DNA from 3 places in the Paenibacillus sp. FSL H7-0323 genome. Region 3 is predicted to be linked to each of the others. Evidence: riboswitches for the same ligand, from Rfam matches in the RefSeq annotation. Region 3 holds a riboswitch; each other region holds the start of a gene.
What was found. Region 3 has a riboswitch for cyclic di-AMP ahead of MHH89_RS17180 (TrkH family potassium uptake protein). Riboswitches for the same ligand answer to the same signal wherever they lie in the genome.

Region 1 (3,278 bases), 110 kb from region 3:
TACACGAGTAGATCGCATTGTACAAAATGCAAGAGTAGCAGATGCGTTGCTTACTACGCCTCCTTCTATAACTATTTAGAGTCTATTGTTCTTTCCCACGTCTGGTGAGCTATATTTGGTGCTGTGGTAGGGTAGGGACATTAAGTGGCGTTCTAGGTACAATATGCTTGTAAATGTTCAACATCCATCGGTTAGTAAAATAACCAAAGGCTGGCTCATTCGTAGATTTCACTACGGATAAGCCAGCCTTTAATTGGATGTCCATTATATTAGGGAAATCCTCCCTAATGTTCATCGATAATCGCTTTAAAATGAGGTTTTTAGGAAATTCCTCCCTAAAAATTCATGCAAATACCCATTTATGGCTAAAAACATCCTATTATTAGGGAGGATTTCCCTAATCTACGTTCTAGGAGCCATAATCTCCTTCATTTTAGGGAGAATTCCCCTAAAGTTCTTCCCAGAAAGACGACCCATAGCCAGCTCATTCCGCCCTGGCTATGGGACGCCTATTTTCTCACTTAAACGCTTCGCTTGTGAAGGTCTCCCTATAGATCAGCTAATCTGCTGACTGCCCTGCTGCTTCTCTAAGAAACGCTGAAGAATCGCATTGAATTGCTCCGGCTGGCACAGATTACTTGGATCTAATGCGTTCGGAATAATCGCCAACTGCGCCTGCGGCAGCTGAGACACCATTTCCTTCATACAATTCACTCCAAATTCATTAAAGTCCCCCACAATACATAATGCAGGACGTTTAAAAGCCTTTAAACATCTGGTGTAATCAACATGGCTCGTAGCCAGCCTTTGCCGATATAACTCCCGGGGGCGTTTGTCCAGCAGTCCTCTTCTAATCTCATTGTAGGCCAGACTCCAGCGCTCTCGGTACATCATCCGAATCGAAGGCAACACCAGCTCGCTTGGGAGATAATACATTAGTAAACTGCAATATGCTGCCATAGTTTGTATTTTCCCTACTATTGTTGATCCGTGAGTCCTACAAAAGCTATCCGCGACCACAATTGCTTTTACACGCTCAGGATATTGTTTGGCAATATGCTGAACGACTAAGCCACCATAGGCGATTCCTACAAAAACTGCTTCACGGATACCTAGGTCATTCAACAGCATAATCAGATCCAGACATTGCGTCTCAATAATCTCATGTGGGGCCTCCAGCAGTTTACCAGACTTGCCATTCCCCCGTAAATCGCACAAAATCACTTTATATTTATCGGAAAAATACTCCAGCTGTGGTTTGAACATACTGTGTGTTAATCCATGTCCATGGATAAACACAACCGGAGTGCCAGTTCCATTGATTTCATAATAGAGCGAAGTTCCGTTCAGTTTAGCGATAGGCAAAGGTAACACCTCTTTCATAATAAATTCTACGACTATATCTGCTTAAAAACGCAGCAAAAAACCACAGAGGGATTCTCTGTGGCTATTCATCACTAAACACGCCATTCATCCTCTCTCCATACGCTTACGAGGTTAGCTGTCGGATTCGGGCAGTGAGAGTTGCCCTACCTGCAGGGATGCATATTATGCACCCGGAACAGGATTCACCCCATAACCAGTGCCGACTCTCACATCGGCTGCCAGTTGTTGGTTCCCCCGCTTTCCAGAAACGGAAATTAAGCGGATTGCTTATGTAATTGTAAATTTAAGATAATTCTCAGTTCTGAGATGAATCATACTCTTGTAAGGTTTTCTTGTAAAGGAGGGCTCTGGTCAAAATAATGTTGAAAGCAATGCTTTTCATTTCATATTAAGCATACTCTTCATTTTCTCTTTCTTTTGCTCTTGTTTACTCGTTTTCTTTAGAAAAACAGCTCTGAAGCAAGCGAAAAAGGGGGTGATTCACCAGTACTTTCCTATTTAATAAGAAACGACAATCTTCAATACCACTATTGGGCCAGTTTCTGTACCTTGGGGTGTTCGTCGTTTCTATGTCCCCGATCCGTTTGGCAAGCTTGTTAATATTATTTCACATGAACAGCACGAATGATTTCATAAAAAAGAAAAAAGCTAAGCAGAATCAGAGATCTCCCCCTGTCCACTTAGCTTCCTTTTACAATACTATGGCTACAAAAGATCGGCGTTTTTCAATGCATGCTCCCAGCTTGGAAAAAAGAACAGCGCACTTCTCATAAGCTCTGGGTCGCTTTGCTTTACTTGTTTTTTACTGATTGAGCTTCCGTCGCTTTGCAGCTTTTTGATCCGACTTAATACTTCATCAGCCTCCAAAGGAATTTCCATTGAAACACTCCTTTCTCAGTGACCTGTTTCCCTTCATTTTCTCCATAATATGTTTATTTATTCCGTACTCTTAATTTCCCCAGATTAAACCATCTGATAGATGGGTTGTTCAGCAATGAACCGGGTAGGAAGCATGGGATATTTGTCTGCTAAGATTTCAGCTAAATATTTCATCCCCGGCGCTTCACTCTCCGCATGACCTAACATGATGAGCGCTTTAGATCTGCCTTGGTGCCCTGCATCCCGCACATATTCCGGAGTCTCCCACTCTGGTCCTTCTCCAGCAATAATTAAATCAAGATTGTGATCATTAAAAAGTGGAATAGCCATCGTCCCGCCCCCTCTGTAACCTACTAATATCCCTATGCGTTTGCAGGACAGAGACAGGTCACCAGCAGCGCGTACATAAGAGATCCCTAGCTTACTTTTAATATACTGAGCAGCTTCCAGTACAGTCATGGCAGGAATAGTGAGAATCGTAGCAGCCGCTTGCTGCTCTTCCACATAGTCTGACCAATCCAGCTCTCGCAGCAAACCCATCATAATCCCATCCGGCTCTTGCCGATGCCAATAATCATGATAACGAAAAATAGCTATTGGGGATCGTTCGATCAGACTTTTTTTCGCATGATAAACCGGATCACCTTCTAACCACTCGCTCGCCGCATGATGGCTATAAAATACACCTTCATGCGTGATCAGCAAATTGGTTCCTAACGCTATTGCTTGCTCCACAATATTTTGTGTGGCAGAAAAGGCCGTAATAATCCCTGTGACTTCAGTTTCCGGTTCCCCTGGGTTCAGAATATCCACAGTCCCTTCTACCTGTTCCACAGTTCCCATTAAATCTTCCAAAATCGCTCTAATCGTGAGGCCCACTATCATCATCCCTCGAATCGAAATCTAATAAATCTTTCTGCCTTTAAGATCCTCAATTCCACTCTTGCGGTAAAAATACGTATTGATCCGATCTCTCCATTCCTGCGCATGCTCTGCTTGCTCTTCAAGACGTT
Region 2 (3,278 bases), 1.2 Mb from region 3:
TATTTTCTTCCGCTACCTCTTCTTTACCCGGAAGTGTAAACATGAGTACTACCGCAAAGGCACAGGCGGCAAAAAACAAACCGCTCATGATCCATTTCTGCATCCCAATTCGTCCCTTCTATGTAAGCTGCTCCCTACATTATAGCTTATGGTGAAGCGTTATCATAGGGTTTGTGACAAAAAAATGAACGAGAATACAATCGTTCTTATGAAATATATGGTATTTAATATCATTTGTCATAGACCATGCAATAAAAAGGTTTGTCTCCTGTAGGTGTGCGGCGTTCATACGTATCTGTAATCGTAAATCCACATTTTTGATAAGTTCGGATGGCGCGTTGGTTCCAGGTCAGGACTTCCAGATCTATCTCACGATCAGGATAACGATTCAAGGCTGTCTGGACGATGGCATCTACGAATAGTTTGCCTAAACCATGGCCGCATAGATCGGGGCGCATCCCAACTCCTAAACGAACGACTCCTTCCATCGGGAACAACTGTGCGAATCCGCACAAAACCTCTTGTTCATTTAATATGGAGATATATTGTTCCTCCCGGAGCTGCGGATCACCAAACTCGATGCCAAGAGCCTGCATCTGCTCCCACGGCATCCAGCCATAAATATTATATGGAGGCGTATAGCTCCACTTACAAATAGCTTCTCCGTGAATTGCCTCCATAGGAACTACATGAAAAGTTACCGAGGGATTTATCATAAAGTCAACGAGCTCCTTTCACGAGGACATTGCTATATTACTAATTATATACAAAATGGGGGAGGTTCGACTCAGAAACTTTATATGAGAGGAATGTTTTACAAATTATGAGAGGGGTAAATAAGTAATAAGACAAAAAAACAAGCTCTCCTCCAAGAGTTACCTTGGAAAAGAGCCTATGTACGTTACTTATTGAACATCATCATTGTCTTCCGATTCAGCAGCAACCGATTGGTAAGCGTCTGTGCTCATAATGCGCTTAGCACCAACGTAGCGTTTCACGTAGTAGCTATCACTCAGAGAGCTAATCGTAACACCGCGTGAGGTAGAAGCGTGTGCGAACTTACCTTCACCGACATAAATGCCGACATGGGAGACACCTTTGCCACTTGTATTGAAGAATACAAGATCTCCGGCTCTTATATCATCACGGGAGATTGCTGTGCCCATTTGATATTGGGAACCTGATTGGTGTGGAAGGTTAATGCCAATCTTATCAAACACATACATTGTAAATCCGGAGCAATCAAATCCGTTAGTGGATATACCGCCGGATACGTATTTAGTACCGATGGCCTTGTCAATCACTTTATCCATTTTGGAATCTGCGAAAGCGCTTCCTGCTCCGATGGTGAGGATGATGGAAAAGCTTAGTACTGCTGCTGCTAACTTCTTCTTCAAAAGTGTATACCCCTTCCAAATGCCTACGAGGTTAGCTTAAGGGTTCGGTTGAAGGTCCCCTATGACCCCTCTATATAATGGAGGTCAATTCACCCAAAGTTGGTTCCCCCGTTTTCCTAATAGTTAGGAAACTCGGCTCATACTGTTGATTAGGATTAGCTTGTAATCAATACATGACAAAACCTTTGTAAATAACAACTTAATGATTACAAAAATGTTACTAAAATCTCACTGCGCTAATTGTAACAAACAGAAAGCCGCTTGGCAATCGTTTTTAACATATTAATGCAGAAAAATTGGCATTTTTACGGTAGAAAGGCATATGTAAGCGTTAATAATGACCTAATTTTTAATATAATTGCAATTTTTATCAAATAAACGTGTTTCAATTGGGCTCTATTAGTGTAAAAATATATTATGGAAAAAAGAAAAACCCGAATTTGATTACGGGAATAATCAGATTCAGGTTCATATAGTTGTAATTATGAGGTTATAGTTGTGAGGAAGGTTTCAATCGAAGGCTACAGCTTGATAAGCTGAAGTACTCATTACTCTTTTAGCGCCAACATAACGATTGGCCCAGTAGGCCTGACTGAGTGAAGTGATGGTCACTCCACGCGAAGAGGACGATTGTGCGAATTTTCCGTTTCCAACATAAATGCCGACATGGGATACTCCATTGCCAAGTGTGTTAAAGAACACTAGATCACCAGAACGCAGATTGCTTTTGGATACAGCAGTTCCAACGCTATATTGAGCTTTTGATGTACGAGGTAAAGTAAGACCCACATTCTTGAATACATATTTTGTAAATCCAGAGCAATCAAATCCGGCAGTGCTTGTACCTCCGGTTTTATAGGCAACTCCAATAGTCTTTGAGATTACAGTGTCCATCTTAGAGTCGGCAAAGGCGCTTCCTCCACCAATAGATAATGCCATTACAAGTCCTAGCGCCGCAGCGACGCATTTTTTTCTTAAATTATGTCTTTTCAAAAGATGTACTCCTTCCAAGGCCTGCGAGGTTAGCTTAAGGGTTCGGTAGAAGATTCCCTATGATCCCTGTAAAGCGAGATCAATTCACCCAAAATATGGTTCCCCCACTTCCCGGTGCAAAGGAATTAGGCGTGTTAAGCACCAAGAGAATGACGTTTCGACAGTTACACTTACGATAAATACATTTAGTTATGTAGGAATCGTTTCAATTGATTACAAAATTGTTACTAATAGCACAGGACTTATTGTAACAGAGCTTTTATGATTTTGCAAATACTCTTAAGTTATCCGTAATGAGAAAAAGTCCCAGCTCCTGAATACAGGAATTGGGACCTTTTTATTATGTCAAATAAGGTTAATTTATTGTGGAAATGCTTTGCTACACCATAGATGATATTGTGCAGAGATTCCCCACATTTTTAAGAGCGTAGAAGGTAGTGGTGAGATTTGCCGTATTATAAGTGCCGGCAGGCCGGGACAGAACAGACCCGTCAGTCCGCACACTAGCAGTAAGAGCAAGCCTCCCGCACCAAGTACAATGGAAACACCTATAGCAGGAATCAGTGACCGCAAGCAGATGAACAGTGAGGAGAACATTCCTGTACCGCCGGTGTAACCAAACTGCATATATAGAAGAAACAGGCGCACGATAAAAATATATATAAGCCATGCCAATACGTATGGTACTAAATGAAGTAACAAAGTGTAGTTAAACAAAGAGGATAAGAACAGCCCGTACATTTTTGGAGCAAGCCAGTAAAGCGGCAGCAGGGTCAGCACCCATTCGATTAGGCTAAAGACTAAGACAGGTAGTCCATAGATCTTCATGCCGGGGAAAAAAAACAGCCCGCGCTCGCCCTTTCGCTCCTGGTGCAGCTCATGCAGCAA
Region 3 (3,278 bases):
TGGTTTACCCTGTTTGGGACCGAGTGCATACGCTAAGGTTAGTGGACCTAGCCGACCTGCAAACATCGTCAGACAGAGTAGAACCTTACCGATCGCTGACAGTTCCGGAGTTAGCCCCATAGTCAGTCCTACCGTAGCAAAGGCGGAGGTCGTCTCAAACAAGATTGCCAAGAAATTACTGTCTTCAGTTGTGGAGAGTATCATCGACACAGAGGCGATTAACAACAAAGCCAGCAGCGTGATCGTTAATGCCTTGTAGATGCGCTCTTGAGCCAGCCGATAACGGAACAACACAACATCTTCCCGTCCACGCAGCATAGCAATTACAGCACCAATCATCATTGTAAAGGTTGTTGTCTTGATCCCGCCGCCCGTTGAGCCCGGAGAAGCACCAATAAACATAAGAATCACTATAAAAAATTGTGTAGCCTGCCGAAGTCCAGCAATATCTACTGTGTTCGCGCCAGCCGTACGGGGAGACACGGATTGAAAGAAGGCCGATAATATTTTACCGCCGAAATTCAGTGAACCCAGGGTACGAGTGTTAGTAAACTCAAATATAAAAATAACCAAAGCTCCGATCAGAATCAGCCCTGTGCTGGTGGACAGGACAACTTTACTATGTAGAGACAGCCTGCGGGTTACCCGAAACTCCACCAGATCTGACATTACAATAAAACCAATCCCCCCGGAGACAATCAGAAACATTACAATAATATTCACAAGCGGATCATATACATAATCAGTTAAACTGCGAAAATCCCCAAAAATATCGAACCCCGCATTATTAAACATAGACACCGCATGAAATATGCCATAATAAATCGCTTTTCCCAACGGCATATCAAAAGCCCAGCGAATAGACAGCAGCACAGCGGCACAGCCTTCTATGACAAGAGAATATATGAGGACTCTCCGGATCAGTCGCACAATTCCTTCCATAGAGCCTTGATTCATGGCTTCCTGTAGGATTAGCCTGTCCCGCAAAGATATTTTACGCTTTAACACCAGTGAAAATAGAGTGGCCATGGTCATAAAACCTAAGCCGCCGATCTGGATCAGGATCATAATTACGGTTTTCCCAAAAATGGTGAACGAAGTTCCGGTATCCAGCACAACAAGCCCTGTAACACAGGTTGCCGACGTTGAAGTAAATAATGCATCAATAAATTCCACGGAATTCCCGCTTGTGCTTGAGATGGGCAGCATAAGCAGCAGGGCCCCTATCAGAATGATCGATGCAAAACCAAGCACCAGTATCTGCGGCGGCGAGAGCTTCAGAAACTTAAATTCAGAAATCCTGCGAAACTGTGAAGCCACTTTGCTCACCTTCTTATCAAAAATTCCAACAAAAAAAGCACTGGAAAACCAATGCTGACTTGGTTCCTGCAGTAAATTAGCCTACGAGGTTAGCTGTCGGATTCGGACTGTGCAGGCTGCCCTATTCGTTCCCAGAACGAAATTCACCCCTGATGAAAGTGCCATTTATCGTGTACACTCCACTTTTCATCACTTCTTATGGTTCCCCCGTTTTCACCAGAAATTCGGCTACTATACAATTGCATACAAATTATATACGTTATTTAGTGAATTCACAAAGACACAATTAATGCTCATTCACATGAAAAAATGCGGTTTAAAGAGACTGCATCAAAAGGAGTGCCTTTTCTCATCACTTTTCCGTGTTTTCCCTGCAATTACACCGATTCTCATCATTCGTGCAGAAATGAACACGATAAAATTCATGGTATAAATTCACATGACTATTCTATACTATCTCTATTACCCATAAAAAGAACATATAATGTTTTTTGTAACCAACCAGGCACTAATACTATAATGGAACATAACATTGTCACAGTACATAACAAGGAGGCGTTACATGAATCCCGTCGGCCAGCCCTTACAGCAACGTGCCCTCTCCAAGAGGCTCATCATCTCGGGCATTATCGGTCTTATTCTATTTATTATGTTTCAGATTTCCCCTTCACTGCTTAGTAGCCCTACAGGTGAAGATACCACCGTCATTAGCAAGGCAGAAGCCCGTGACCAAGCCATATTATTCGCAGAACAAAAGCTCAACTACACCGAAGCACCAAACGATCAATGGAATGTACTTTACCAGACGGACTCTTCCTTTTATGGTTATATGTCTCGCGAGAAGCTTGTGGAGGACTACACCAAGAAAAAATTGGATCAAAAATATCCTTTTGATGTCTTTCGGGCAACGCTTACTCCTTCAGCGGAGCAAGAGCCGCAAATCATCGTTGACCTCAATATGTATACCGGTAAGATTGTCGCTTTCTCAAAGGCTGCAAAAGTTGTCTCCGAAGAGGGGCCAGGCATTGCTTCCGTTGGTGCAAAAGAGGACAAGGGAGCTGACCTCACTCTAGCACAGAAGGAGAATCTTGCTCGTCCTTGGCTTCAAGAATGGGAAGTAAATCCTGCCAAGCTACAAATTGAATCCAATACAGGAAGCCATGGGCTAGTGTATACGGATAGTACTGTTCAGGTCGGCGAATCCTTATTGCACTATTATTTTGATTTCAGTGGAGAGCAGGTATCCAGCTTTAATGCCGGATTCACTGCACCGGCTTGGCATACCTCCTACGTACAAGGACAGACCTCTTTAGCGGAAAAGCTAACATTATTCGGTTACGGTATACCCACACTGATTTTAGGAATTCTGGCACTCGTCTACAGTATTCTTAGAAGAGAGCATACTTCCTTTAAACGTGGAGTATTCCTAAGCTCAGCCTATTTTGTAATCATGATGATCAGCACCTATAATATGCTTCCTGAATCAACGGGCGAAGGGCTAGAAGCACAGATTACCTCTGTCATTATGTTTATCATTTATGCTTTGTACAGCCTGCTGATGTCCTCCTTGCTCTACTTCTCTTTAGTGGGCGGTAATGGCCTATGGCGAAAAGAGGAAGGCATGAACCCTTGGCCCCGCGCCAAAGAGCCCGGCTATGGACAATATGTGTTGGACAGTATCCGGGCTGGATACATCTGGGCTTTCGTTCTGCTAGGGGTGCAGACGGTTATGTTCATCATATTATCGTTTACCTTGCACAATTGGTCTACTACAGACGCCACCCAATCTCCTTATAACATGAGATATGCTTGGCTTCTGCCTATCGTCGCATGGCTCGCTGGTTTATCTGAGGAAGCCATTTATCGCTTTTTCGGAATTCCTATGCTGAAAAAGGTGTTCCGGAACACTTTTATCGCTTGCTTGATCACCACGCTGGTTTGGGCGTTTGGCCATACGT

Region 1: linked by a shared signal. The riboswitch ahead of MHH89_RS17660 (alpha/beta fold hydrolase) and the one ahead of MHH89_RS17180 (TrkH family potassium uptake protein) in region 3 are both predicted to bind cyclic di-AMP.
Region 2: linked by a shared signal. The riboswitch ahead of MHH89_RS22585 (C40 family peptidase) and the one ahead of MHH89_RS17180 (TrkH family potassium uptake protein) in region 3 are both predicted to bind cyclic di-AMP.

What each region holds. Positions count from the first base shown of each region.
Region 1 is NZ_JBBODB010000001.1:3,899,716-3,902,993, forward strand. Features, by position in the region: gene MHH89_RS17655 (hypothetical protein) at 110-265, opposite strand; gene MHH89_RS17660 (alpha/beta fold hydrolase) at 556-1,365, opposite strand; cyclic di-AMP (ydaO/yuaA leader) riboswitch at 1,471-1,657, opposite strand; partial or broken gene MHH89_RS17665 (glyoxalase) at 1,904-2,014, shown strand; gene MHH89_RS17670 (hypothetical protein) at 2,092-2,265, opposite strand; gene MHH89_RS17675 (Nif3-like dinuclear metal center hexameric protein) at 2,350-3,144, opposite strand; gene MHH89_RS17680 (alpha-glucuronidase family glycosyl hydrolase) at 3,169-3,278, opposite strand, start outside.
Region 2 is NZ_JBBODB010000001.1:4,994,728-4,998,005, forward strand. Features, by position in the region: gene MHH89_RS22575 (c-type cytochrome) at 1-103, opposite strand, end outside; gene MHH89_RS22580 (GNAT family N-acetyltransferase) at 231-716, opposite strand; gene MHH89_RS22585 (C40 family peptidase) at 906-1,397, opposite strand; cyclic di-AMP (ydaO/yuaA leader) riboswitch at 1,403-1,545, opposite strand; gene MHH89_RS22590 (C40 family peptidase) at 1,908-2,336, opposite strand; cyclic di-AMP (ydaO/yuaA leader) riboswitch at 2,394-2,532, opposite strand; gene MHH89_RS22595 (hypothetical protein) at 2,751-3,278, opposite strand, start outside.
Region 3 is NZ_JBBODB010000001.1:3,788,469-3,791,746, forward strand. Features, by position in the region: gene MHH89_RS17180 (TrkH family potassium uptake protein) at 1-1,320, opposite strand, end outside; cyclic di-AMP (ydaO/yuaA leader) riboswitch at 1,383-1,560, opposite strand; gene MHH89_RS17185 (CPBP family intramembrane glutamic endopeptidase) at 1,883-3,278, shown strand, end outside.